DNA from 2 places in the Sphingomonas phoenicis genome. Region 2 is predicted to be linked to the other one. Evidence: predicted binding sites of a transcription regulator. Region 2 holds the regulator's gene; the other holds the start of a gene.
What was found. Region 2 encodes LexA, which represses DNA repair genes until DNA is damaged. Its sites were predicted from a motif close to GTTCCNCNCTTGTTCT; they were not measured.
Positions count from the first base shown of each region.

Region 1: a site for LexA is predicted at 2,018-2,033, ahead of ABC319_RS01145 (ATP-dependent helicase). Genes of this name have one in related genera too.

Region 1 is NZ_JBDFMC010000002.1:93,717-108,082, forward strand. Features, by position in the region: gene ABC319_RS01145 (ATP-dependent helicase) at 1-2,015, opposite strand, end outside; gene ABC319_RS01150 (UrcA family protein) at 2,212-2,541, shown strand; gene ABC319_RS01155 (GFA family protein) at 2,703-3,101, shown strand; gene ABC319_RS01160 (MFS transporter) at 3,612-4,895, shown strand; gene rsmD (16S rRNA (guanine(966)-N(2))-methyltransferase RsmD) at 4,870-5,409, opposite strand; gene ABC319_RS01170 (pseudouridine synthase) at 5,413-6,654, opposite strand; gene ABC319_RS01175 (response regulator) at 6,756-7,187, shown strand; gene ABC319_RS01180 (AmpG family muropeptide MFS transporter) at 7,282-8,616, shown strand; gene ABC319_RS01185 (DUF6628 family protein) at 8,613-9,032, opposite strand; gene ABC319_RS01190 (bifunctional folylpolyglutamate synthase/dihydrofolate synthase) at 9,139-10,446, opposite strand; gene accD (acetyl-CoA carboxylase, carboxyltransferase subunit beta) at 10,458-11,318, opposite strand; gene trpA (tryptophan synthase subunit alpha) at 11,315-12,130, opposite strand; gene trpB (tryptophan synthase subunit beta) at 12,127-13,359, opposite strand; gene ABC319_RS01210 (phosphoribosylanthranilate isomerase) at 13,356-13,991, opposite strand; gene pyrF (orotidine-5'-phosphate decarboxylase) at 14,064-14,366, opposite strand, start outside.
Region 2 is NZ_JBDFMC010000002.1:662,147-676,512, forward strand. Features, by position in the region: gene rimO (30S ribosomal protein S12 methylthiotransferase RimO) at 1-252, shown strand, start outside; gene ABC319_RS04145 (lmo0937 family membrane protein) at 260-403, opposite strand; gene ABC319_RS04150 (leucyl aminopeptidase family protein) at 590-1,963, shown strand; gene ABC319_RS04155 (hypothetical protein) at 1,968-2,435, opposite strand; gene tpiA (triose-phosphate isomerase) at 2,514-3,257, opposite strand; gene ABC319_RS04165 (peptidylprolyl isomerase) at 3,354-5,297, shown strand; gene ABC319_RS04170 (anthranilate synthase component I family protein) at 5,281-6,792, shown strand; gene ABC319_RS04175 (hypothetical protein) at 6,800-7,219, opposite strand; gene ABC319_RS04180 (anthranilate synthase component II) at 7,306-7,890, shown strand; gene trpD (anthranilate phosphoribosyltransferase) at 7,887-8,882, shown strand; gene trpC (indole-3-glycerol phosphate synthase TrpC) at 8,879-9,655, shown strand; gene moaC (cyclic pyranopterin monophosphate synthase MoaC) at 9,652-10,122, shown strand; gene ABC319_RS04200 (molybdopterin molybdotransferase MoeA) at 10,119-11,300, shown strand; gene lexA (transcriptional repressor LexA) at 11,357-12,058, shown strand; gene ABC319_RS04210 (ComEC/Rec2 family competence protein) at 12,019-14,094, opposite strand; gene gltX (glutamate--tRNA ligase) at 14,336-14,366, shown strand, end outside.

The DNA.
Region 1 (14,366 bases), 570 kb from region 2:
GTGCCGCGCGCGACATCGGCGAACGGATCGGCCCGCTCAGACCAGTTCGCCCGCCACAGGCTCTCGCCGCCCGACATCGTCGTCTCGGTCTCGATATGCTCGGGCGGCAGCTCGCCGACGAAGCGGCTCGGCATCGACGACGTCCACTGGCCATAGATGCGGCGGTTGGCGGCATGCATGATCGTCGCCCGCCGCCGCGCCCGGGTGATCGCGACATAGGCCAGCCGGCGCTCCTCCTCCAGGCTCTTGGTCCCGCCCTCGTCCATCGCCCGCTGCGACGGGAACAGGCCTTCCTCCCATCCGGCGAGGAACACGGTGTCGAACTCCAGCCCTTTGGCCGCATGGATCGTCATGATCGTCACCTGCGGATCCTGCCGCCCGGCCTCGTTGTCCATCACCAGCGACACATGCTCCAGGAACGCGCCGAGCGAATCGTACTCCTCCATCGCCCGCACCAGCTCGGACAGGTTCTCCAGCCGTCCTGCCGATTCCGCGCTCTTCTCGGCCTGCAGCATCGCGGTATAGCCGCTCTCGTCCAGCAGCTGGCGGGCCAGTTCGGGATGCGGCAGGTCGCCCGCCTTGTCCCGCCACCGCGCGATGTCGCCGACCAGATTGCCCAGTGCGCGACGCGCCTGCGGCGTCAGTTCGTCGGTGTCGAGGATGCGCGCCGCCGCGGTGGTCAGCGGCTGCCCCGTCGCCCGCGCCAGCTGGTGGATGCGCGCCACCGCCTTGTCGCCCAGTCCGCGCTTCGGCACGTTGACGATCCGCTCGAACGCCAGGTCGTCGGCCGGCTGGTTGACGACGCGCAGATAGGCCAGCGCATCGCGGATTTCCGCACGCTCGTAGAAGCGGAACCCGCCGACGATCCGGTACGGCAGGCCGATCGCGATGAAGCGGTCCTCGAACTCGCGGGTCTGGTGCTGCGCGCGCACCAGGATCGCGACATCGTCCAGCGAGGTGCCGCTCCGTCGTGCCGCCTCGATCTCGTCGCCTACCCGGCGCGCCTCCTCCGGCCCGTCCCACACGCCGATCACGCGCACCTTCTCGCCCGCGTCCAGCTCGGTCCACAGCATCTTGCCCAGCCGCCCGCTATTGTGCGCGATCACGCCGCCGGCCGCGCCCAGGATGTGCGGGGTGGAGCGATAGTTCTGCTCCAGCCGGATCACCTTGGCGCCGGGGAAATCCTTCTCGAAGCGCAGGATGTTCTCCACCTGCGCGCCCCGCCACGAATAGATCGACTGGTCATCGTCGCCCACGCAGGCGATGTTGCGCCGCTCCTGCGCCAGCAGCCGCAGCCACAGATACTGGACGCTGTTGGTGTCCTGATACTCGTCGACCATGATGTACCGGAACCGCTGCTGGTAATGCTCCAGCACGTCTCGATGCGTCTTCAGGATGACCAGCATGTGGAGCAGCAGGTCGCCGAAGTCGCAGGCGTTCACCGCCTTCAGCCGGTCCTGATACTGCTGGTACAGCTCGCCGCCGCGGCCGTTGGCGTATCGCTCGCTCTCGCCGGCATCGACGTCGCGGGGGGAAAAGCCCTTGTTCTTCCACTCGTCGATCAGCCCGGCGAGCGACCGTGCCGGAAACCGCTTCTCGTCAATGTCCGCGGCCAGGATCAGCTGCTTCAGCAATCGCAGCTGGTCGTCGGTGTCCAAGATGGTGAAGTTCGACTGGAGCCCGACCAGCTCGGCATGCCGCCGCAGCATCTTGGCGCCGATCGCGTGGAACGTGCCCAGCCACGGCATCCCCTCGACCGCGTCTCCCACCAGCCGGCCCACCCGCTCGCGCATCTCTCGCGCGGCACGGTTGGTGAAGGTCACCGACAGGATCTCGCTCGGCCATGCCTTGCGCGTGTAGAGCAGATGCGCCAGCCGCGCGGTCAACGCCGCGGTCTTCCCCGTGCCCGCGCCCGCCAGCATCAGCACGGGGCCGTCGGTGGTCAGCACCGCCTCGCGCTGCGGCGGGTTCAGGCCCTTCAGATAAGGCGGGTCGGCAAGCTGGCTGTCGGTCACCACGAACAGGTAGGGAACGCGGCCCGCGGCGGCAACCGCGGAAATGGCGCGGGGGCGATCGACGGCACGTCACCGAACCGTCGCGCGATCGTCTCACTGGCGCAACGACTCGGGTCTAGCGGCGCCGTGGCCGGGGGGTGAGCAGCGACAGCAGAGCGCGGCCGCCCCGGCTCGCAGATATCGAGGGAGCATCGTCATGACCATCAATCGTTCGACCATCGCCGCGGCGGTGGCCGCCGCCGCTTGCCTGTTCGCCAGTCCTGCCGTCGCCGACATCGCGGTCGGGCGGGAGGCGGTACGCGTCCGCATCGCCCATGCCGACCTGGACCTGTCCGCCGCCGCCGGCCGCGCCACGCTGCAGACCCGCATCGAGCGGGCGGTGCGGAATGCCTGCCGCTCGTCGTTCCGCGGCGTGGACGGCGTGATCGACCAGTCGCGCTGCCGCGCCGAAATGCTGCGCGATGCCGACGTTCAGGTTGCTGCGATCAGGCAGCGTGCGCCGACGGAGCTTGCCGCCCGCCGTTGAGCGGTCGGGAGGGGGGAAGGGCGGCGGTATCCCAGGCACCGTCGTCCCTTCTTCCCGCCGCCGGCTGTCATCGACCCGCGCCCTTGCCTCACCGTCGTTCACCCGCCACGATCGCCGCGGGACGCGGTTGGACCGGACGACCGGAGGAGGAAGGGAGTACCATGACACACACCGGTGCGTGCCGCTGCGGCGCCATCACCTGGCGCGCGAAGGGCGATCCGATCCATTCCAGCCTGTGCCACTGTGCAGACTGCGTCCATTCGGCCGGTGCACCGGTGATCGGCTGGGCGCTGTTCGCCCGTGATGACGTGACGATCGCCGGCACCCCGCGCGATTACGAAAGCTCGCCCGGCACGATCCGCCAGTTCTGCCCGACCTGCGGCACCGGCCTGTTCTACCTGAACGAGGCGATCTTTCCCGGCCAGATCGACATCCAGTCCGCCACAGCCGACGCGCCGGATGCGCTGGCGCCGCAAGCCCGGATCCAGGTGGCCGACGCTCCCGCCTGGTTCGCCGGTTTCGCCCATCTGCCCGTGTTCGAGCGCTTTCCACCGGAATGATCCGCCGATCGCTGTCCTGAAGTTGGGCCCCGATCCACACCACGGCGAGGATGCCGGCCAAGCGCCGGATCCGGCCTCATCGGCATCGACCGGCCGCGCGAATGGTGATGCATCATGCGCGGCATGCGCGCCTTCCTCTCCATCGCGACGGCGGGCACCGCATGATGTCCTACGTCGGGCATAAACGCTATGACGGCGCATGGCCGATCGCATGCGCTCCCCCAATCCCGCACGGGACAAGTTACGTCAGCATGACTGTCGAAACACTCGCAGCCCGGACCTGCCATCCACAACTCTCAGCCAGTCGAAGGAACTGCGGCTAACCGACCAAGAAATATGTAAAAAGGGCAATGTTGCGGGTCGCCTCAAGAGTCGCCGCATCCCGCAACTTCCTCAACATTCGCAGCCGCGATCCGTTCGTGACAAGCGGCGGTTTGAGGAGGCCCGGCGGGGCGATCCGGTTGACCGTCCAGGATCCGCACGCCACGACGACTGAGGGGGAGAGTCCGAATGTCCGCACCATCGCACCGCCGCGTGCTGCTCGCCAGCTTCGTCGGCACGACCATCGAATTCTACGACTTCTACGTCTACGCCACCGCTGCCGCGCTGGTGTTCGGGGAGCTGTTCTTTCCGATGGGCGAACCCGGAACGCAGCAGCTGGCCGCCTTTGCGACGCTCGCCGTCGCCTTCTTCGCGCGGCCGGTCGGCAGCCTCGTCTTCGGTCATTTCGGCGACCGGATCGGGCGCAAGTCCACGCTGGTCGCCTCGCTCCTGACGATGGGTGTCTCGACGACGCTGGTCGCGTTGTTGCCGACCTACGCCACCGCCGGCTGGATCGCGCCGGCCGCGCTGTGCGTGCTGCGCTTCGGGCAGGGCTTCGGCCTGGGCGGCGAGTGGGGCGGCGCGGCGCTGCTTGCGGTCGAGCATGCGCCTCCGGGCTGGCGCGCCCGCTATGGCAGCGCGCCCCAGCTGGGCGCGCCCGCGGGTTTCATCGCCGCCAACGGGCTGTTCCTCCTGCTCGGCCTCTGGCTCTCGCCCGCCGAGTTCCGCGACTGGGGCTGGCGCGTGCCCTTCGCGATCAGTGCGGTGCTGGTCGGGCTCGGCCTGTGGATCCGCCTGAAGCTGACCGAAACGCCCGAATTTTCGGCGGCCCTGGCAGAGGCGCCGCCACCGTCGGTTCCGATCGCGGAGCTGCTCGGCCGGCACCTCGGGGCGACCCTGGCCGGCACGGTCGGGGCGATCGCGTGCTTCGCCGCCTATTATGTCGGCACCGCGTTCCTGCTCGGCTATGGCACCAAGACGCTCGGCTTCACCATGCAGCAATTCCTGTTGATGCAGCTGGGCGCGATCCTGTTCATGGCCGTCGGCATCTATGCGGCGGCGTGGCTGGCCGACAATCGCTGGGACGAGCGGCGGGTGCTCGCCGGCGGCTGCGTGGCGACGATCCTGGTCGGTTTCACCATCCAGCCGCTGATGAACGGCTCGGCGATCGGTGCCTTCTCGTTCCTGTCGCTGACGCTGTTCGCGATGGGTTTCGTCTACGGTCCGCTCGGCGCCTGGCTACCGTCGCTGTTCCCCGCCCGCGTCCGCTACACCGGCGCGTCGATCGCCTTCAACGTCGCCGGCGTCATCGGCGGCGGCCTCACCCCGCTGATCGCGCAAGGGCTGGCGATGGAGCGCGGGCTTGCCGCGGTCGGCTGGTATCTCAGCGCGGCGGCGGGGTTGAGCCTGGTCGCGCTGCTGGCGCTCCGCCCGCGCAAGGGAGCGGTCAGTCCGATCGACGCAACACTGTGATCCGCGCCTTGCCATGGACCCGCGTGGCGTCGACGGCATATCCTTCCGGCGCGATCTCTTCCTGCTTGGCGGTCTCGATCGTCACCCAGGTCGCCGGGCCAATCCATCCCAGCCGCGTCAGCTTGTCCAGCGCGACGCTGCCGGCGCCCGTGCCATAGGGGGGATCCATCATGATCAGGTCCAGCGGCGCCGCCGCCGGGCCCAGCGCCATGACCGATGTCGCGCGAACGTCGCTGCGTGCGCCCAGCTTGGCCAGGTTGCCCTTCAGCGCGTCGAGCGCCGCCCGGTCCTGCTCGACGAACAGGCACGACGCCGCACCGCGCGACAGCGCCTCGATCCCCAGCGCGCCCGATCCGGCGAACAGGTCGGCCACCGCCAGTTCCTCGAAACTGCCCAGCCGGCTCGCCAGCATCGAAAACAGCGCCTCCCGCGTCCGGTCCGCGGTCGGCCGCGTCGCCTCACCCTTGGGCGCCACCAGCGGCCGCCCACGCCATTGCCCCGCGATCACCCGCATCGCTCAACGCCCCCCGCGCTGCCCGCCCCGCGGCGGCGACTTGCTTCCCGGCTTTCCGCCACGCGGCGGATGCCCGCGACCACCCGAGGGGCCCTTGCCCGGCGCGGAGGGTCGGGGCGGATGGCCGCGCCCGCCCACGGCGCCCTTGGCCGTGCCCTGTGGCCCGTCCTCCCGCTCGCGCCGCGGGTCGGTGTCGGTGCGCCCGGTGCGCGGCGAACGGCCGGCACCGCTCGCCGCTTCGGGACGTGGCCCGCGGCCGGCCCGCGACGATCCGGCCACCGGCTGCGGCTGTTGCTGCGCGACTGGCCGGGCGGCATTGGGTCGGGTCCGCGTTCCCCAGCCGGCCGGCTTCGCCGACGCTGCGACCTTCGGCGCGACCGGGGCAGGGCGCGGCTTGGCCGGCTTCGGTTCGGCAACGGGCTTCGGCGCCGCCTCCTTTGGCCTCGCGGTAACCTCGACGGTCGCGCCCAGGTCGGCGCCCTTGGCACGGCGCGGCCCCAGCGTCTGGCGGAATGCGACCAGGTCGTTCTGCCGCACCTCGCCGATCTCGCCGGGGGGCAGGTCGCCGAGCACGAACGGGCCGTACCGGGTACGGATCAGGCGGCTGACCTGCAGGCCCAGATACTCCAGCACACGGCGCACCTCGCGGTTCTTGCCCTCGGTCAGGGTCAGCTCGATCCACACGTTGGCCCCGGTCCGCCGCTCCAGATTGGCGTCGATCGATCCGTACCGCATGCCCTCGATCTCGACGCCTTCGATCAACTCCTCCAGCATGGCCTGGGTGATCTCGCCATATGCCCGTGCGCGGTACGTCCGCTCGACGCCGGTCGCCGGCAACTCCAGCTCCCGCTTCAACCCGCCGTCCGACGTCATCAGCAGCAGTCCCTCGGTGGCCAGATCCAGGCGCCCGACCGGCATCAAGCGCGGCAGGTCCTTCGGCAGCCGGTCGTAGATGGTGGGCCGGCCGGCGGGATCCCACTCGGTCACCAGCGTCCCCGGCGTCTTGTGATAGACGAACAGCTGGGCCGGGGCGGGGGCGTCGACCGGTTTGCCGTCGACCGTCACGCCGGTCAGCGAGCGCAGGATGGTAGCCGGGGTGTCCAGTACCACGCCGTCGATGGCTACGCGGCCCTCGGCGATCATCCGCTCGATCTCCCGGCGAGAGGCGATGCCGGCACGCGCGAGCAGCTTGGCGATGCGGTCGCCGGCCGGCCGGCTCGGGTTCGAAGGGGCGGAATCGGTCATGGGCGGCGAATACAGGTGTTTCTACGTCGGAGCGAAAAACTTTTGCGACTCGTCGCAGGGGAATGCGTTAGAGGCCGAGCGCGTAACGAACGGAAACCACCATGTTGTTCGGGAGGAAGAAGCGACAGATCGTCCGGCTCCTCGTCGTCGAGGATGAGCCGCTGGTCGCGTTCGATACCGAGCATGTCCTGTCGGAAGCCGATTACGAGATCGTCGCGACGGTCGACCGGGTGGTCGACGCCATCGCGGTGCTGGAGGGCGTGGCCGCGATCGATCTGGTGCTGGTCGACGTCAACCTCGCCGACGGCTCCGGGCTCGACGTGGCTCGCGCCGCCCGTGCCCGCGATGTGCCGGTCCTGTTCGTCACCGGCGCCTTTCCTCCAGAGGCCGCCGTGCTGGCGGCCGGCTGTCTTTCGAAGCCATATGCCCAGCGCGACCTGCTAGCGGCGATCGGCGCGATCGAGGCGGGAATGGCGGGCAAGCCGCCGAAGCGCTTGCCGCCCGGATTTCAGCTGTTCCAGCCCGCCGCCTGATCGGCGGAAAGTCACCCGCGTCCTGACAGGTTCTTGAACCTGCCATGCGCGCGCCGCCGCTTCCCTCGGCGATATAGCGCGCTATGGTCGCGCCATGCCAGATACTCTTGCCGGTCGCCGCCCCGGTTTTCTCGCGACGCTTGCCCCCTATCTGCGTCCGCGCCCGCTTGCGGCGCTGGCACTGGGCATCGCCAGCGGCTTCCCCCTGACGTTGCTGCTCGGCACGATGACCTTCTGGCTGGCACGCGAGGGCATCGACAAGAAGACGATCGGTTTCGCCGTCGGGCTGACGACGCCCTACACGCTGAAGTTCCTCTGGGCGCCGTTCATCGATCGCATCCGGCTGCCGGTTCTGACGGGCTGGTTCGGCCAGCGCCGGGCGTGGTTGTTCTTCGTCCAGGCACTGTTGTTCGTGTCGGTGTGGATGCTCGGCGCCAGCGACCCGGCGCGGAGTTTGGGCTTGTTCGCCTTCTGGGCAATCGTCACCGCCTTCCTGTCGGCGACGCAGGACATCGTCATCGACGCCTATCGCATCGAGATCCTGCCGGAGGCGGAACTGCCGCACGGCACGGCGAACAACCAGTTCGGCTACCGACTGGGCAACTTCGCCGCCGGAGTCGGCACCATCGCCGTCGCGTCGCCGCAGGGCCTCGATCTCGGATGGGCGCTCGGCTACGGCCTCACCAGCCTATGCATCATCCCCGCGGTGATCGCGGCGCTGCTCGCCGGTCCGGGACTGCACGAGCGCATGGTATCGACCATCGGTGATCGCGGCATGGGGACTTGGTTGCAGGAGACCGTGGTCGGGCCGTTCCGCGAATTCTTCGGCCGCCGCGGCGCGATGCTGATCCTGTTGTTCGTCCTGATCTACAAGCTGGGCGACGCGATGGGGCAGGTGATGCTCAATCCCATGATCGTCGATCTCGGCTTCACCGACGCGGAGTTCCTCGCGATCAACAAGGTCGTCGGCTTCTGGGGCCTGATCGTCGGCACGGCGCTGGCCGCGCCGTTCATGGCATGGTTGGGGATGGGACGCGCACTGTTCGTGTCGGGCGTGCTGATGATGGTCAGCAATTTCGCCTTCGTCGTGCTGGCCTGGCACGGCCATTCCAACCTGTGGCTGACAATCGCCGTCGCGACCGAACAGGTGACGAGCGGCATCGGATTGACGGTCTTCGTCACCTATCTGTCGGGTCTTTCCAACCTCGCCTATACCGCCACCCAGTTCGCGCTGCTCTCGTCGTTTGCGGCAATGGGGCGAACCTGGCTGTCGACGCCTTCCGGCTACGCCGCAGAGGCACTGGGTTGGCCCGGCTTCTGGATGCTCACGATGGTCGTTGCCCTGCCGGGCCTGGTGCTGCTGTGGATATTGTGGCGGCGCGGGTTCGTCGTCTCGGGTGTCCGTCAACCCGGCACGATCGACGCCTAACAGCAGACGGGACGGCCCTCGTCCGCAAAGGCCGCGGCCAGCGCGGCGGCGGACATCAGCGTCGATTCGACGCGGCGTATGCCGAGCAGGTCGGCCATCAGCAATCGCGCCGTCTCCGGCGCCGTCTCGATCCGGGCAAGCACCGCCAGCAGCGCCGCTTCGGCAGGGGTCATGCGCGCGCAACAGCATGGCGCAATCGCGATCGTCCCCGCCGCCTGCACGGCAAGGTCGGTCATCATCGCCCGCATCAGCACCAGCGGCCGGCGAAAACTCTGGCCGAAAGCGGTGAACATGGCATGCGCAGCGCGCGCGTCCGCCAGGCCATGTGCGCCCATCCTCCTGATCGCGAACAGCGCGATGCGCGCATTGGGACAGGCCGGCAGGGCATGAGGAAGAAGGGTGATCGTCGGGGTCATCACGCGCCTTTCTTTGGGCATGCCCCACCGTCGCGCGTCAGTTATTGCAAGTCAATATCATTAGTGGCGAAGCGAGGCTGTCGCCGGACGGAGCCCATTGCCACCGCTATACCGGCGTCTCGCCATTGGCGGCCAGCACCTCGCCGGCCAGGTAGAGCGAGCCCGCAACCAGGCACACCGATGGCTGATCGACGGTCGCCAGAGCCGCCCCGACCGAATCCGCCGTCGTGGCCGCGAGATCCTCTGCCCGCGCCAGATCGGCGAGTACCGCCGGCGCGTGGTGGTCATGACCCCCGACCGGTACGGCGATCACCCGGTCGACTGACGACGCGAGGAAGCGCAGGACTCCGCGGGCGTCCTTGTTGGCGAGCATGCCGGTCACGAGCACCACGGAACGGCCTCGCCGCATGCTTCGCAGGGCCCGCGCGACCGGCGTGGCGGCCGATGGATTGTGCGCGCCGTCGAGCCACAGTTCGGATCCGTCAGGCAATATGTTCGCCAATGGTCCGGGCGACAGGCGCTGCATCCGGGCCGGCCATTTCGCCCAATCGGCGGCCGCACGCAGGGCGGCCTCCGGAATGCGCAGAGCGCCCTGATGGCGGAGCATCGCGATCGCCAGTGCCAAGTTGCGCGACTGATGCGCCCCGACCAGCTTGGGCCGGCGGGTCACGACGGAGAAGCCGGCGTCTTCGTACCGGACTGTCGACCGTCTGGTCTCGCTGGTCCAGTCGCGACCACGCGACAGCACGGGCGCACCCGCCGCGGCGGCGACGGCGGCGATCCGTTCCCGTAGCGGACGGGGATAGTCCATCGTAACGAGCGATACGCCGCGCTTGGCGATCCCCGCCTTCTCGCCGGCGATGGTAACCGCCGATCGACCGAGAAAGGCCTGATGGTCGATGCCGAGCGCGGCGATGCCCGTGACCACGGGATCGGCGATGATGTTGGTCGCATCCAGACGGCCGCCAAGGCCCACTTCGACGATCGTCGCGGCGGCGGGCGTCCGGGCGAACGCCAGAAAGGCCGCGGCGGTCGTCACCTCGAAGAAGCTGGGCGCGATGCCGTCCGCCACGTCCAGCACCTCGGCGAGCAGCGCCGCCAGCATGTCGTCGTCGATCAGCCGTCCTGCCACCCTGATCCGCTCGTTGAAGCGGACGAGGTGCGGGCTGGAATAGACATGTACCGACAGCCCTGCGGCTTCCATCGCCGCGCGCAGGAAAGCGCAGGTCGATCCCTTGCCGTTGGTGCCCGCGACGTGGAAGACGGGCGGCAGGGCAAGATGCGGATCGCCCAGCCGCGCCAGCAATGCCCCGATCCGCTCCAAACCCAGCACGTCGGCACCGGGTGACAGCGCGGAGAGCCGGTCGAGTTGCGCCTGGACTGCGGGTGACGAAGAGGTTGCGTGGTCCGCCACGGCAATCGGGCTCAGGCCGCCGCCATCGCCCGCTGCGCGCAGAGATAGCCGATCACCTGCCCGATACGCTCGCGCAGGTCGCGGCGATGGACCACCATGTCGAGCATGCCATGCTCCAGCAGATACTCGGCACGCTGGAACCCTTCGGGCAGCTTCTCGCGAATCGTGCTTTCGATGACGCGCTGGCCGGCGAACCCGATCAGGGCATTGGGCTCCGCGATCTGCACGTCGCCGAGCATCGCGTAGCTGGCGGTGACGCCGCCCGTTGTAGGATCGGTGAGTACCACGATGTACGGCAACCCGGCATCATGCAACATCTGGATGGCGACCGTGCTCCGCGGCATCTGCATCAGGCTGAGGATACCTTCCTGCATGCGGGCGCCGCCCGCCGCGGTGAAGATGATGTACGGACAGCGATCCGCGATCGCCGCTTCCACGCCGCGGATGAACGTCTCACCGACGGCAAGTCCCATCGATCCGCCCATGAAGGCGAAATCCTGAACGCCCATCACCACCCGGTTACCCAGGATCGTCCCGCGCGCGTTCAACAACGCGTCCGGTTCGGCCGTGGCGGTACGGGCGGCCTTGATGCGGTCGATGTACTTCTTGGAATCCCGGAACTTCAGCGGATCCTCGGGCACCTTGGGTGCGGGGAGTAGCTGGCAACTGCCCTCGTCCAGCATCTGCTCGAAACGGATGGCGGGACCGATGCGCTCGTGATGCTCGCACTTGGGGCAGACATACAGGTTCTCTTCCAGCTCGCGCGTGAAGATCATCTGTCCGCAGCCCTTGCACTTGTGCCAGAGATTGTCGGCGGTCTCCTTCTTGGTACGGAAGGCGAGGGCGTTGCGGACACTGTTCAGCCAGGTCATGCCCGGTTCTCCTGACGATCGGCCGCACGCGCGGTAGCGACTGCGTCGGCCAGGCTGCGGACGAAAGCGGCGATCGGCGCGGGCGCACCCCGATGCGTCGCGACCAGTTCGACGATGGCAGAGCCGACCACGACGCCGTCCGCGACCCGCGCGACCGAAGCGGCCTGATCGGGGGTGCGGATGCCGAAACCCACGGCGACGGGCAGGCGGGTGGCTCCCTTCAGCCGCGCGACTGCGTCCTCGATCGATCCCTGAGCCGCCTGCTGCAGGCCGGTGATCCCGGCCACCGACACATAGTAGAGGAAGCCCGACGCTCCCTCCAGAACGCGGGGCAGGCGCGCCGCGTCCGTCGTGGGCGTTGCCAGCCGGACAGGGTCGATCCCGACGGCACGCAGGGCCGGGCCGAGTGCGTCGTCCTCCTCCGGTGGGATGTCGACGCAAATGACGCCGTCGACGCCGGCAGCGGCGGCATGCTCCGCGAACCATTCCGGTCCGCGACGCACCATGGGATTGGCATATCCCATCAGGACCAGCGGAACGTCCGGATGACGGTCGCGGAACGCGGCGGCGATCGACAGGACGTCAGTGGTGCGCGTGCCCGCCGCAAGGCTGCGAATGTTGGCGTTCTGGATCGCCGGCCCGTCCGCCATGGGATCGGTGAAGGGCATGCCGAGTTCGATCACGTCCGCCCCGCCGGCCACGATCGCGTCCAGGATCGCGGCGGTGTGCTCTGGGGTAGGATCACCGGCGGTGACGAACGCGATCAGCGCCGCTCGATCCCGGGCGAACGCGGCGGCCAGCCGAGCGCTCATATCGCCACGCCCAATGCGGCCGCGACGGTGAAGATGTCCTTGTCGCCGCGTCCGCACAGATTGGCGAGGATGATCTGGTCGTCACGCATGGTCCGCGCGCGGCGAGCCACCGCGGCAATGGCATGCGCCGGCTCCAGCGCGGGGATGATGCCCTCTGTCCGGCAAAGCAGCTGGAACGCGTCGAGTGCCTCCACGTCGGTGGCGCTGTCATACTCTACCCGGCCGATATCGCGGAGCCACGCGTGCTCCGGGCCGATGCCGGGGTAATCCAGTCCGGCGGAGATCGAATGGCCCTCCGCGATCTGCCCGTCGTCGTCCTGCAGCAGATACGTCTTGTTGCCATGCAGCACACCGGGGAAGCCGCCCGCCAGCGACGCCGCATGCTCGTTCCCCTCGAGCCCGTGACCCGCCGCCTCGACGCCCAGCATGGCTACGTCGGCATCGTCCAGGAAGGGATGGAACAGGCCGATCGCGTTCGATCCTCCACCGATCGCGGCGACGAGCATGTCGGGCAGCCGACCGGTGCGCGCCAGCATCTGCTCGCGCGCCTCGCGGCCGATCACGCTCTGGAAGTCGCGAACCAGTTCCGGGTAGGGATGGGGCCCGGCCGCAGTACCGATGATGTAGAAGGTGTCGTGGACATTGGCGACCCAGTCGCGCAGCCCCTCGTTCATCGCGTCGGAGAGAGTGGCGGCACCACTGGTCACCGGGCGCACCTCCGCACCCAGCAGCTTCATCCGGAACACGTTCGGCTGCTGCCGCTCGACATCCTTGGCGCCCATGTAGATTACGCAGGGCAGGCCGAAGCGGGCGCAGACCGCCGCAGTCGCGACGCCGTGCTGCCCGGCGCCGGTCTCGGCGATGATGCGCGTCTTGCCCATCCGGATCGCCAGCAGGATCTGGCCGATGCAGTTGTTGATCTTGTGGGCGCCAGTGTGATTCAACTCGTCGCGCTTGAACCACACCTGCGCACCTATCCCGGGCTCCGCACCGGTGCGCAGCGCCTGCGACAATCGCTCGGCATGGTAGAGCGGGCTGGGTCGGCCGACATAATGCTCCAGCAGATCGTCGAACTCGGCCTGGAACGCCGGATCGGCCTTCGCCGCGCGGTATTCCCGATCCAGATCGAGGACGAGCGGCATCAGCGTCTCGGCGACGAAGCGGCCGCCAAAGGCGCCGAAATGCCCGCGCTCGTCTGGCTGATTACGGAAGGAGTTGGGAGCGTTCATGCCGCGGTGGCTTTAAGGAAGGCGGCGATCTTGTCCACATCCTTGACGCCGGGCGAGCGCTCGACCCCGGACGACACGTCGACGAGCGGTGCGCCTGTGCGGCGCCGGGCCTCTCCGACATTGCTCGCATCGAGCCCTCCGGACAAAGCCCAGGGGGCCGGATGGCGGAAGCCGTCGAGCAACGACCAGTCGAATCGCAGTCCCATGCCGCCGGGCAGCACCGCGCCCGGCGGCGTCTTCGCATCGTAGAGGAGGCGATCGGCGGCACCGGCGAACCGGTGCGCCGCGTCCAGATCCGCGCGCGTCTTCACCGGCACCGCCACCCACGTCTCCGACCCGGTTCTGGCCCGCAATGCAGCGACACGGTCGGGCGCGGTGCCGTGCAACTGGATGACATCGAGTCCTCCGGCGCGAACGGCTGCGGCGATCAGGTCGTCATCCGGGTCGACGAAAACACCGACGCGACGAACCTGCGGCGGCACGCGAGCGGCGAGCTGCTCCGCCAGGTTCAGGCTCACGTTACGTGGCGATGGCGGGAAGAAGACGAACCCGACATGGCTCGCCCCCCCAGCGATCGCCGCGTCGAGCGTGGCGGCGGTGGACAGGCCGCAGATCTTCGTTGGTGTGGGCATGATCGTCAGATCGTCGTCGGCGCTGGCCATTGCAAGCGCACGACGATGCCCGCCGCCGCTATTGTGGCGATGTCAGAGCGTCGCCGCGATCGCCCGGGCTGCGGCGTCGGGATCCTCTGCCTGCGTGATCGGCCGCCCGATCACCAGGATCGATGCGCCCGCGTCCACCGCGGCTCGCGGCGTGACGACGCGCTTCTGGTCGCCTGTCGGCCGTCCGGCCGGGCGGACGCCGGGCACCACCAGAAAGCCCTTCGGCCAGCGGACGTGCACCGCACCCACCTCCTCGCCCGAGCAGACGATGCCATCGATGCCGGCTTCCGCCGCCAGATCGGCCAGGCGAAGCACCTGGTCGTGCGCGCTGCCGACGACGCCGGT
Region 2 (14,366 bases):
CAGCGCATCATGACCAAGACGGCTGCCATCTCTGCCGCGCGCCTTGCCGCCAAGGTCGGCCGTACACTGCCCGTCATCATCGACGAGGTCGGAGAAGAGGGAGCGACCGGTCGATCGCAGGCCGACGCGCCGGAAATCGACGGTCAGGTCTTCCTGCGCGATGCCGCCCATCTGACGGTCGGCGACATAGTGCCGGTCGTGATCGAGGATGCCGACGAGCACGATCTGTACGGCGTGCCCGTCGGCGCCTGATCGTCGCCTACACCCGGCGTCCGGTGAAGAGCTTCACCAGTCCGACGATCAGCGCGACGATCAGCAGGATATGGATCAGCCCGCCGGCAACGTGCAGCGAGAATCCGAGCAGCCACAGGATGAGAAGGATGACGACGATCGTCCAGAGCATGTGGTTAACTCCATGAAGTAGAACGCTGGAAGCGCGAGACCGGTCAGGTCCGGACGGGCGGCACCGCCGGCTTTCGCGGCTGCGACCGCATAATGGGACCTTCGCCCGGCATCCATCGAACCCGACAGAATCGCCGATGTTCCGCTGCGGCATTGCACCGCGCTGGCCCTTCTGCTTGGTGGCCGCATGAACCGTTTCGATGCGATGCTGCTTCCCGACCGCGGCCAGCCTGCCCACCAGATCGAGCTTGTCGCGCCGGGCGGCTATGATGCGTGGCTGTCGATACAGCCTCCTGCCAGCCGCAGCCTGCTCGCGGCGCAGCGGTTCGCCGGCAAACCGGGAACGCACGCGATCGTCGCGGGCGACGGCGGGGACTGGCGCGTGGTGGCGTGCATCGCCGATCCCCGCTCGCCCTGGGCCCTGTCCGCGATGGCGGCGGCGCTCCCCGCCGGAACCTATCGCGTCGACGCGTCGGGGGAAGCCCTGCTCGGCTGGCTGCTCGGGCAGTATCGGTTCAGCCGGTACGGCAATGCCGACGATGCCGGTCCGCGCGTCCTGCTGACCCGCGATCCCGCCGCCATCGCCGAGACGCTGCGGATCGCCGCCGTCACCGCGAAGGTCCGCGATCTGGTCAACACGCCGGCCAACGATCTCGGTCCCGCGGAGCTGGAGGCAGAGGCGACCGCGCTGGCCGGCCGCCACGGCGCGGTCGTCACCGTCCGCCGCGGCGACGAGCTGGAGCAGGGTTACCCGATGATCCATGCGGTCGGCCGCGCCGCCTCGCGCGATCGCGCGCCGCGCCTGATCGAGCTGACATGGGGCGACACCCGCCATCCGCGTATCGTCCTCGTTGGCAAGGGGGTATGCTTCGACACGGGCGGTCTGGACATCAAGCCGTCGAGCGGCATGCGCCTGATGAAGAAGGACATGGGCGGTGCCGCGCACGTGCTCGGGCTGGCGGAACTGGTCATGGCCGCGCGACTGCCCGTCCGGCTCCACCTGCTGATCCCTGCGGTGGAGAATGCGGTGGACAGCCGCGCCTTCCGCCCCGGCGACGTGCTGCGCACCCGCAAGGGACTGACCGTCGAGAACACCAATACCGATGCGGAGGGCCGGCTGATCCTCGGCGACGCGCTCACCCGCGCCGGCGAGGAGCACCCGGAACTGATCCTCGATTTCGCCACGCTGACCGGCGCTGCGCGGGTGGCACTGGGGCCGGACCTGCCGCCGCTGTTCACCGACGACGAGGATCTGGCCGCCGACCTCCTCGCCGCCGGCACCGCACTCGGCGATCCGCTATGGCGCCTGCCGCTATGGGATGGATATGACGAGATGCTGAAATCCGATGTCGCGGATCTCGTCAACGCGCCGGACGGCGGCTTTGCCGGGTCGATAACCGCCGCGCTGTTCCTGCGTCGGTTCGTTCCTGCGGAAACATCATGGGCCCATATGGACGTATTCGCGTGGCGACCGGCGGCAAAGCCGGGGCGGCCGAAGGGCGGCGACGCCTTCGGCCTGCGTGCTGCTTTCGACGTGCTGAAGCGGCGCTATCCCGTCTGACCGGTCACGCCGGAGCGAGCGGCGTTCCGGACCGCGCGCAGATGAAGACGCCCAGATCCTGCCGCAGCGGCAATCCGTCCATCGATCGCAGTGGCCCGTCCGGGGTACGCGCCACTTCCGCGGTGGCGCGCGACGATCCGACACCCAGGATGTGGAACCGCCGCTGGGCGCAATCCACCTCGGCGCGCGCATAGACGATCCGGTCGCCGCGCTCCTCGCGAAGGATCGCGATGATGTTGCCACCGATCGCCCGCCGTTCGCGAAGCAGGTAATAGGTCGACCGCGTGTCGGAGGGGGTCGGGATCACCGTACCCTTCAGCCGGAAGTCGCGCTCGCCTGCCGGGACGGCCAGATTGCTTTCCGTCAGATTGCGCAAGGTCAGCTCGTTGTTGGCGACTTCCTCCACGCCGCTCGAGCAGCCACCGAGCATCGCACCCGCCACGGTGGCCAGAATCATAACCCTCTTCAGCATTCGTCACTCCCCGATCGATGTCGATCGGCGAACGCCCCGGCACGCCGATTGATCCGGAACGGTCCTGCCCTGCGGGGATCAGGCCTGGGCAGCCGCCTCGATGATCGGTACGAACTTGGCCGCGGTCAGGCTGGCGCCACCGACCAGCGCACCGTCGACATTCTCGGTACGCAGTATGTCGCGTGCATTGGTCCCGACCACCGATCCGCCGTACAGGATGCGAACGCCGCCGGCGGCATCGCCGATCATGTGGCGCAGCTTGGCGCGCGCGATCGCATGGATCGCCGCGATCTCGTCCAGCGTCGGCGTGCGTCCGGTGCCGATCGCCCAACGCGGCTCGTACGCAAGGGTGAACCAGCTGCCATCGGCGTGATCGGGGACGGACTTCTCGATCTGCGCCTGCACCACCCGCTCGGCCCGGCCGGCGTCGCGCTCGGCTTCCGTCTCGCCGCAGCACAGGATCACGGACAGGCCCTGCCGCCGCGCCGCCGCCGCCTTGGCCCAGGCATCGTGGCTGGTCTCGCCCTGGTCGGCACGGCGTTCGGAGTGGCCGGCGATCGTAAAGCTGGCGCCGGCCTCGCGGACCATGCCGGCGGAAACGCAGCCGGTATGCGCACCCGCCTCGGCCTCGTGCACGTCCTCCGCACCGATCGCCAGGCCGGGCGCGCGTTCGGCGGCGGGATGGATCAGCGTGAACGGCACCGCCATCGCGACGTCGATCCCCGGTGCCGCCGCGGCCGCCGCGGCGATCGCGTCCAGTTCGGCAAGCGCCGCGATCGACCCGTTCATCTTCCAGTTGCCCGCCACCAGCTTGCGCCGCATTCCCGTCTCCTGTCGTCCGTTGCCGCTGCCCTAGCGTGTCTTGAAGCGGGCGCGCCACCCTCCTAAGGCTGCGCATTCGCTTTCGAACGGTTGTCCATGCTCAGCTTCTTTCGCCGTGTCATCAACTCCAGGGTCGGCATCGTCGTCACCTTCATCGTGCTCGGGGTGATCGCCCTCGCCTTCGCCGCGGGCGACGTGTCGAACCTTGCGGGGTCGGCAGGCGGCCTGGGCGGCAACGACGTCGCGAAGGTCGGGTCGGAAGAGATCACGGTCGGCGAACTGCGCCAGCGGGCCACCGACGAGGTCGCGGCCGCCCGCCGCACCCAACCGACCGCGGACATGGCCGCCTATCTTCAGGCGGGTGCGCTGGAGCAGGCGCTCGACCGCATGATCGCCGCCACCTCGCTGGCGGTGTTCGGGCGTGACCAGGGCATGGTCGTCAGCAAGCGTCTGGTGGACGGCCAGATCGCCAGCATCCCCGCGCTGCAGGGCCCGACCGGCAAGTTCGACGAGAATCTGTACCGCCGGATCCTGGCCGAGCGGCGGTTGACCGACGCGGGCATCCGCAAGGATATCGCGCTGGAACTGCTCGCGCAGCAGCTCACCGCCCCCACAGTCGGCGCATCGCTGATCGGCGAACAGGTGGCACGTCCCTACGCCGCGCTGCTGCTGGAGCGTCGCCAGGGTCAGGCCGGCTTCATCCCGACCGCGGCGCTGCCGGCCGGTCCCGCGCCGATGGCGGCCGAACTTCAGACGTTCTACGCGCGGAACCTGTCCCGCTACCGTCTGCCGGAACGCCGTTCGCTCCGCTATGCTTTGGTGACGCCGGAGCAGGTCAGGGCGTCTGTTACCCCTACCGAGGCGGAGATCGCCCAAGCCTATCAGCAGAACCGCGCCACCTACCAGGCCAGCGAGAAGCGTACGGTGTCGCAGGTCATCGTTGCCGACAAGGCCGGTGCGGACGCCCTTGCCGCGCGTGTCCGCGGCGGTGCCTCGTTGCAGGACGCGGCGCGCGCCGCCGGGCTGGAGGCCGCCACGCTGACGTCGCTCGACAAGGCGGCGCTCGCCGCGCAGTCGTCGCCCGCCGTCGCCGATGCCGCCTTCGCGGCGCAGCGCGGCGCCGTGATCGGGCCGATCCGCAGCCCGCTCGGCTTCGCCGTGGCCCGTGTCGATGCGGTCGAACAGGTCGCTGCCCGCACCCTGGATCAGGTTCGCCCCGCGCTGGTCGCCGAAATCGCCCAGCGCAAGGGCACGGATGCTCTGGCCACCCTGTACGACAAGATCGACGACGGCCTGGGTGGCGGCGCCACCTTCGACGAGGCGGTGAAGGATGCGAAGCTCCAGCCGCGCTCCACACCCGCCCTGACGGCAGAGGGCATCGATCCCACCGCGCCGGGGCAGCCCGATCCGGCGCTTCGGCCGCTTCTTGCCGCGGCATTCTCCGCCGCGGAGGGCGATGCGCCGCAGCTCGTCCAGACCGGCGCCGACGGCGGCTTTGCGATCATCGCCGTGGGTCAGGTGACGCCGGCCGCCCCGCGGCCTCTGGCGGACATCCGCGACCGCGTGACCGCCGACCTGATCGCCGATCGCAAGCGGCAGGCGGCACGCCGGATCGCCGCGCAGGTTCTCGCTGCCGTCAACAAGGGGACGCCGCTGTCGCAGGCGATGGCCATCGCCGGCAACGGTTCGGGTCAGGTCCGGACGCTCGCGGGCACCCGTGCCGACCTCTCTCGCCAGCAATCGCCCGATCCGGCGATGGCAACGCTGTTCAGCATCACCCCCCGCTCCACCCGCGTGCTGGAGGCACCGGACGGCAGCGGCTGGCTTGTCGTCCGGCTCGATGCGACGCAGCAGGTCGATCCGGCGTCCAACCCGGCGGCGATCGCCGGCGTGCGGCGCGATCTGGGCCGTCTGACCGGCAACGAGTTCGTGCAGCAGTTCGCCCGCGCCGCGCGGATGCAGGTCGGCGTGAAGACCGATGCCGGCGCGATGGCCAAGCTGAAGGCTGAACTGGCCGGCCAGGGTGGCTCCGATAACTGATCGGGACCAGGCGACGGCGGCGCTCGCGGCGGGACGGCCGGCGCTCGTCTGGCGTCGACGCATCGCGGATACCGAAACGCCGGTCGCCGCCGCGCTGCGCCTGATCGAGCCCGGCCGTGGCGACTTCCTGCTCGAATCGGTCGAGGGTGGCGCGATCCGCGGCCGCTACAGCCTGATCGGTCTCGCCCCCGATCTCGTGTTCCGCGCGCACGGGCAGCGGGCGGAGATCAACGCCGACTGGGCGCACGACCGGGACGCCTTCCGCGCCTGCGCCCTTCCCACCCTCGACGCGTTGCGCGCGCTCGTCGCCGACTGTCGGGCGGAGGTACCGGCCGCCCTGCCCCGCGCGCTCGCCTGCCTTGTCGGTTATTTCGGCTACGAAACCGTCGGCCTGGTCGAGAAGCTGCCCCAACCCGTCGCCGATCCGCTCGGCCTGCCCGACATGATGTTCGTTCGCCCGACGGTCCTGCTGGTGTTCGACCGGCTTGCCGACGCGCTGTTCATGGTCGCACCCGTCTGGCCGGACGCGGACAGGGATCCCGCCACGATCGTCGCGGCGGCGGAGGAGCGGCTGGACGCCGTCGCCGCCCGCCTGCTCGCCGCTCCCCTGCCCGCACCCGTCCGCGCCGTCGAGCCGGAGCCGGTCTACACGCCGGCGGTCGCGCCCGAGCGCTATGCCGCGATGGTGGATACCGCCAAGGAGTACATCGCCGCCGGCGATATCTTCCAGGTGGTGCTCGCGCAGCGCTTCACCGCGCCCTTCGCGCTTCCCCCTTTCGAGCTCTATCGATCGCTTCGGCGCATCAATCCCTCACCCTTCCTCTACCATCTGGACCTGCCCGGCTTCGCGCTGATCGGCTCCAGTCCCGAAATCCTAGTGCGGGTTCGCGACGGCGAGATCACGGTACGCCCGATCGCCGGCACCCGCCCCCGCGGCGCGACCGCCAGCGAGGACGAGGCGAACCGCACCAGCCTGCTCGCCGATCCGAAGGAGCGGGCGGAGCACCTGATGCTGCTGGATCTCGGTCGCAACGACGCCGGCCGTGCCGCGGCGCCGGGCAGCGTGCGGGTGACCGACAGCTACACGGTCGAACTCTACAGCCACGTGATGCACATCGTGTCGAACGTCACCGCCCGCCTCTCGCCCGATCGTGACGTGCTCGATGCGATGTTCGCCGGCTTTCCGGCCGGCACGGTCAGCGGCGCGCCCAAGGTCCGCGCCTGCGAGATCATCGCGGAACTCGAACCGGAGCGTCGCGGCCCCTACGCCGGCGGCGTCGGTTATTTCTCGCCGGACGGATCGCTGGATTCCTGCATCGTGCTACGCACCGCCATCGTGAAGGATGGCATGATCCACGTCCAGGCCGGCGCCGGCATCGTCGCCGATTCGACGGCCGCCTACGAACAGCGGGAATGCGAGGCCAAGGCCGGCGCGATACTCGCCGCCGCGCGCGAGGCGGTGTCCCGCGCGCGCGACAGCGACGTCGGTCAATAACCGCCCGTCAGGGCACCGACTCGTCTGCCCTACGCTGGGCACGCTTCTCCGCCGCCCATTGCCGCGCGGCCAGCACGCCGCATCCGGTCTGCCCGCCCGTGCCGATCGGCGAACAGGTATTCGGCAGGCCGCCGGCGACGCGGCTGGTCTGGTCGATGTCCGCCGCGCGGTTCACCCAGCTCTGGTTGGGCGCCGCGATGGGGCCGGTGTCGCGCAACGCCTTGGGAATGCGATAGGGCTCGTCGTTGCGCGAGCAGACGACGATCTCGTCGCCCTGCGACTTGGGACACGCCTGATCGCCGGTCAATGTCACGCTGCGAACGCGCTGCGGCGGCCGTCCGCTCGCGGACCCGTCGGCATTCTGCTGCGCCAGCGCCGCCAGCGGCGTCGTCAGCAGGATCAGGCTCAGCGGCAGGGCGATACGCATCGGGTTACTCCTTCTCGGGCTACAACGTACATCCGGCATCGCGGCTCCGGGTTGCGGGAATGTTTCAGGCGGCTATGGCGACCGACATGATCCTCGTCGTCGACAATTACGACAGCTTTACCTGGAACCTCGTCCACTACCTCCAGGAACTGGGGGCGGAGGTCGAGGTGGTCCGAAACGACGCTATTTCCGCCGGGCAGGCGCTGTCGTCCGGGGCGGAGGCGTTCCTGATCTCGCCGGGCCCGCGCACGCCCGACGAGGCGGGGGTCAGCCTCGATCTGGTCGCGGCATGCGCGGCGGAGCGGCGGCCGCTGCTCGGCGTCTGCCTGGGCCATCAGGCGATCGGGCAGCATTTCGGCGGCAGGGTTGAGCGTGGCGGGCTGATGCACGGCAAGACATCGCCGGTGCTGCACGATGGCACCGGCATGTTCGCCGGACTGCCGACGCCGTTCACCGCCACCCGCTACCACTCGCTGGTGGTCAACGACGTTCCCGACACGCTGCTCGTCAATGCCCGGGCGGACGACGGCATGGTCATGGGGTTCCGCCACGCGACGCTGCCGATCCACGGCGTGCAGTTCCACCCCGAAAGCATCGCGACCGAACACGGGCATGCCATGCTCGCGAACTTCATGCGCGATGCCGGCATGGCCGTGCGGGAGCCGGCATGACCACGCTGGCGCTGCTGCCCGATCCTTCGACCCCCCTGTCGCGGGAAAGCGCGGGGGCGGCGTTCGCCGACATTCTAGACGGGCGTGCCGGCGAGGACGCGATCGCCGCCTTCCTGATCGGGCTGACCGAACGGGGCGAGACCTCGATCGAGATCGCCGAGGCCGCCCGCGCGCTGCGTGCGCGGCTGCTCCCGATCGCCGCCCCGCCGGGTGCGATCGACGTCTGCGGCACCGGGGGCGACGGGCATCACACGCTCAACGTCTCCACCGCCGTGGCGCTCGTGGTCGCCGCCGCCGGTGTCCCCGTCGCCAAGCACGGCAACCGCGCCGCATCGTCGAAGGCGGGGGCGGCCGATACGCTGGAGGCGCTCGGTCTCGACATGATGGCCGCCGGGGCATCGGCGGAGCAGAGTTTGGCCGAACTCGGCATCTGTTTCCTGTTCGCCGCCAACCATCATCCCGCGATGGTCCGCATCACACCGATCCGCCGCCGCATCGGTCGACGCACGATCTTCAACCTGATGGGCCCACTGGCCAATCCAGCGCGCGTGGGGCGCCAGCTGATCGGCATCGCGCGTCCCGACTACGCCGGCGTCTATGCGGAGGCGCTGGCGCAGCTCGGTACCGAGGCGGCGATCGTCGTCTCCGGCGAGGAGGGCCTGGACGAAATTTCGGGTGCCGGCGCCACCATCGTCCGCTGCGTGGGATCGGCGGCGATGCCCACCCGCATCGTTCCCGAGGATGCCGGCCTCCCGCGCCATCCCGTGGAGGCGATCCGCGGCGGCGATGCGGCGCACAACGCGCTGGCGTTGCGGTCGCTGCTCCGCGGCGAAACCGGCGCCTATCGGGACGCCGTCCTCCTGAATGCCGCCGCCGCCCTCGTTCTCGCCGGAACCGCCGACGATCTACCCGCAGGGGTCGCGATCGCCGCCGGATCGATCGACACCGGGGCGGCCGACGACCTGCTCGATCGCTGGATCGCCTTCGCATGACCATGCTCGACACCATCATCGCCACCAAGCGGGACGAGGTGATCGCCCGCCGCGCGGCCGTTTCGCTCGCCGATCTGTCGGCCCGCGCCGCCGCAGCGTCGCCGCCGCGCGGCTTTCGCGCCGCCCTCGATGCGAAGGCAGGACATGCCCTCATCGCCGAGGTGAAGAAGGCTAGTCCCTCCAAAGGGTTGATCCGCCCGGATTTCGATCCGCCCGCCCATGCCGCCGCCTATCAGGCCGGTGGCGCCGCGTGCCTGTCGGTGCTGACCGACGAGCACTATTTCCAGGGTGCCGACGCCTATCTGGTCGCGGCGCGCGCGGCCGTCTCGATCCCCGTCCTCCGCAAGGATTTCACGATCGATCCGTGGCAGGCGGTAGAGGCGCGGGCGATCGGCGCCGATGCCATCCTCCTCATCGTCGCCGCGCTGGACGACGGGCTGCTCGCCGAGATCGAGGCGGCGGCGATCGATCAGGGCATGGATTGCCTGATCGAAGTCCATGATGAGGCCGAACTGGCGCGGGCGCTCCGGCTCCGGTCGCGCCTGATCGGCGTCAACAATCGCGACCTGCGTGACTTCTCGATCGATACCGGGCGATCCGCCCGATTGAAGGCGCTGGCTCCCGCCGACTGCACCTTCGTTGCCGAGAGCGGCCTGTCGACCCGCGCCGATCTCGACGCACTGGCCGCGCAGGGTGTCCACTGCTTCCTGATCGGCGAGGCGTTGATGCGTCAGCCCGACGTGGAGGCGGCGACCCGCGCCCTGATCGGATGACCGGCCTTACCCATCTCGACGAGAGTGGCGCCGCCCGCATGGTCGATGTCGGCGCCAAGGCTGCGACCGCGCGGGAGGCTACCGCCCGCGGACGCATCATCCTGTCGGCAGAGGCGCTCGCCCTGGTCCGCGACGCCGGTGCCAGGAAGGGAGATGTCCTCGCGGTCGCTCGCGTCGCCGGCATCATGGCGGCGAAGCGTACCGCCGACCTGATCCCGCTCTGCCATCCCCTGCCGCTGACGCGCGTCGCCATCGATCTGGCGCTGCTCGACGACGGAGTGGAAGTCACCGCGACCTGCGCCACCACCGGCCAGACCGGTGTCGAGATGGAGGCGCTTACCGCCGCGACGGTCGCGCTGCTGACGGTCTACGACATGGTGAAGGCGGTCGATCGCCACATGGTGATCGACGATGTCCGTGTCGTCGCCAAATCCGGGGGCAAGTCGGGCGACTGGCAGCGGCCATGACGCTGATCCCGGTCGCCGAGGCGCAGGCACGCCTGCTCGCGCTGGTCACGCCGGTCGCACCGGAACGGGTGCCCATTCGTGGCGCGGCGGGACGATGGGCGGCAGACGATGTCCTGGCGCGGCGAACACAGCCTGCCGCCGACCTCTCGGCGATGGACGGTTACGCCATCCGCTTCGCCGACATGCCTGGCCCTTGGCAGGTGATCGGCGAAAGTGCGGCCGGCCGCCCGTTCGCCGGCACCGTCCTGCCCGGCCAGGCGACCCGCATCTTCACCGGCGCGGCGCTGCCGTCCGGCGCGGACACGGTGCTGATCCAGGAAGAGGCGGCTCGCGATGGCGACGCCCTGACCCTGACCGGAGAAGGACCGCTCCGCTGCGGGCGCAATGTGCGCCCGCGGGGGCTCGATTTCTCATCCGGGGATCTGCTGATCAGGGCCGGCGACCGGTTCACGCCCGCTCGCATCGCCGTCGCTGCGACCGGCGGCGTCGCCGATTTGCCCGCCCGCCGCCGGATTCGCGTCGCCATCGCCGCTACCGGCGACGAACTGGTCGCACCCGGCCCCGCGAACGATCCCGCCGCATTGCCCGAATCCAACGGCGCGATGCTCGCGGCGATGCTGATGGCGCTGCCGGTCGACCTGATCGATCTCGGCATTCTGCCCGACCGGCTGGACGTGCTGCGCGACGCGTTCGCCGCCGTCGATGCCGATCTGCTCGTCACGACCGGCGGCGCGTCGGTGGGCGACCATGATCTGGTCCGGCCCGCGCTGGAGGCGGCGGGCGGCGCGATCGATTTCTGGCGCATCGCTCTCCGTCCCGGCAAGCCGATGATGGCCGGGCGACGCGGCGACATGCTGGTGCTGGGCCTGCCGGGCAACCCGGTGTCGGCCTTCGTCACCGCCACCCTGTTCGTCCTGCCGCTCGTGGCGCGGCTGGCCGGTGCGGCCGATCCGCTGCCCGCGATCGGCCACGCGATTCTGGGCGAGGATCTGCCCGCCAATGGCGGCCGGACCGATTATCTTCGTGCCGAGTTGCGGGATGGCCGCGCCTATGCCTCGACCATTCAGGACAGCTCGATGCTCCTGACCCTGGCCCGTTCGACGTGCCTCGTCATCCGGGCGGCGTGTGCACCGGCGGCGATCGCCGGCGAATCGGCGGAAATCCTGATGATCGCTTGACGCAAGCCGGATTGTTCCATATCGGTTCCTCGTCTGTTCCCCGACGGAGGCTCGGCATGCTCACGCGCAAGCAGCACGAACTGGTCTGCTTCATCAACGATCGCCTGAAGGATACGGGCGTCTCCCCCTCGTTCGAGGAGATGAAGGAGGCGCTCGACCTGAAGTCGAAATCCGGCGTGCACCGCCTGATCTCGGCGCTCGAGGAGCGGCAGTTCATCCGTCGCTTGCCGAACCGCGCTCGCGCGCTGGAGGTGCTGCGGATGCCCGACCGGCCCGAGAAGGTCGAGAAGAAGGCACGTGGCCGCGTCAACGTTGGTGGTGCCAATGTTGGTGGTCAGTCGCAACTTCCTCAACATTCGCGGGCTCCCGCGAACGATGTCGTCGAAATTCCGCTGCATGGCCGCATCGCTGCCGGTGTCCCGATCGAGGCGTTCGAGGGATCGACGATGCTGTCGGTACCCGCGGCGCTGCTCGGCCAGGGTGATCATTACGCGCTGGAGGTCTCCGGCGATTCGATGGTCGAGGCGGGCATTCTCGATGGCGACTATGCGCTGGTCCGCCGGACAGAGGTCGCGCGCGACGGCGAGATCGTGGTGGCCCTGATCGACGAGGCGGAGGCGACGCTGAAGTTCTTCCGGCGAGAGGGCACGATGGTTCGCCTCGATCCCGCCAACCGCTCCTACGATCCGCAGCGCTACGCACCCCAGCAGGTCCGCATTCAGGGCAAGCTGTCGGGCCTGCTCCGCCGGTACGACTGACCGGCGGGCGACTGCGCCGACGGGATCGGCGCGGCGCCGGTTCGTGGTGGATCGATCCAGGGATGCTCGTCGCCGGGGTCGCGCACGGTGACGACACGGCCGGTCGCGAAGGTGACCGACACTCCCCCGGTGCGGGCCAGCGTCTCGCGGTCCAGCTTCAGCCAGCGTGGCCGGCATGCGCCCGGCAGTCGCCGTTCGCTGACCGCGACATCGGCCTGCCGGCATGCTGCGATCAGGTCGCCGGCGGGAACCATGTCGGCGCTCCTCGTCATCAGTATGCGCCAGCGGTCGTCGATGGTGGCCAGGCACAGGTCTCGCGTGCATCGAACCCCTTGCGTCTCGGCCATCAGCACCGGTTCGGTCGCCGTGCCGCCGTTCGCCGCCAGAACGTCGCGCATGTAGTCGCCGGTGCGGTCGCGCAGGATCGCGACCTCACCCCGCGCCGTCCTGATCGCCGCGTGCCGGCCGTCGCCGGTCACCAGCAGGTCCGGCACCGGCGTCGCCATCGCCCACGCGATGCCTAGCACCAGCGGCAGGACACCCCACCGGCGCACCCGCGTCTGCCACAGCGCCAGCCACAGCCCACCGGCGACGATCGCGGCAAAGGCACCGTCCGGCATGGCCGGCCACGCCGTGACCGCCCCCGGCGCCGCCGCAACGGTCCGTGCCAGCCATAGCAGCAGCGCTAGCGCCTGTTCCGTCCCCCACCACGCCGGCGCACCGAGCCCTGCGACGTCGAGCAGCAGGGCGAGCAGTTCCAGTGGCATGATGATGAACGTCGTCAGCGGGATCGCGACGATATTGGCAAGGGCGCCGTACAATCCGGCGCGGTGGAAATGATAGACGGCGATCGGCATGAGCGCCGCCTCCACCACCACGCCGGTGATCAGCAGCATCGCCAGCGCTCGTGCCGGCCGCCGCCAGCCCCGCTCGCGTCGATCCGCGATCTGTCGCAGGGCGGGATGATCGTGCACCGCGACGATCGCGGTGATCGCCGCGAACGACAGCTGGAAACTCGGCCCTGCCAGGGCCTCGGGCCATGCTGCCAGCACGACCATCGCCCCCGCGGCGACCAGTCGCAACGTCATCGCCGCTCGTCCCAGCGCCAGTGCCGCCAATACCAGCAGCGCCGCCACGCACGACCGTATCGTCGGCACCTCGGCCCCGGTCAGCAGGGTATAGGCGATGGCCATCAACGCCCCGGCCGCCGCGGCCACCAGCGGCAGTCGCCAGCGTAGCGCAAGCGGGGGGAACAGCGCCAGGACGCTCAACACCAGAAGCATCGTCGCGCCCACGACCGCGGTGATGTGCAGCCCGCTGACCGACAGCAGGTGCGCCAGACCCGCCGCCCGCATCGCCTCCGCATCCTCCTCGTCAATCGCGCCCGTGTCCCCGGCGGCGAGCGCCGCGGCGATGCCGCCCGCGCTGCCGGGCAGCCGCGCCTGGATGTGGGCGGTAAGCGCCGCGCGCAATCCCGGTTGCGAACGGCCGGCGGCGATCACCTGGACAGGCGCGAAGCCCCGCCCCGTCGCGCCGATCTGCGCGAACCATGCGACCCGCGCATAGTCATAGGCGCCGGGAACCGCCGCGGTCGGCGGCGGCATCAGCCGCGCGCGCAACCGTACCACCCCGTCGTTGCCCAGGGCCGCCGGCATGTCGGCAACGGCCAGGTTGACGCGCATCCTGCCGGGAAGATCGACCTGCCGCCCACGTCCGTCTTCCGCCTTCCCAGCGGGAATGAGGGTCAGGCGGACCAGATTTCTCGCCACCAATGGCTCGACCCGTTCAACGCGGGCCGTAAAGGTCGCAATCATCGGCCGAGCCAGCACCGGTGCCGCCACTCGCTCGGCTCGCCATCCGGCCAGAACGAGCCCGGCCGCCACCGCGAGTGCGGCCACGGCGATTACCCGGGCGAACCGCCCGCCCCGGCCCACTGCCGTCGCGCCGGCGCTCGCCGCCAGGCAGAGCAGCGTGGCCGCGACCCATTGCGGTGCGCGCGGCAGGACGAACCATGCCGCCACACCCGTCCCGAACATGACCGGCACCCACAGCGGCAACTGGTCGCGCTCCGCTTCCAGCCAGCGCTCCACACCATCCCGCGCCGCGACGACGCGCGCAATTTGTCGTCCCCAAGGGCGCGTGCTAGGGGCTTCCGCGGCTGAACCGGCCATCAATCATCAAGTCTGGGAGCATGCGCGCTTGGGCGCAACAACCAATCAAGGCGGCGTTCCGTCGGCCGCCACCACCACGACCGCCAGCACCGGCTCCGGTGCCGCGATCGTCACCCGTTTCGCCCCATCGCCCACCG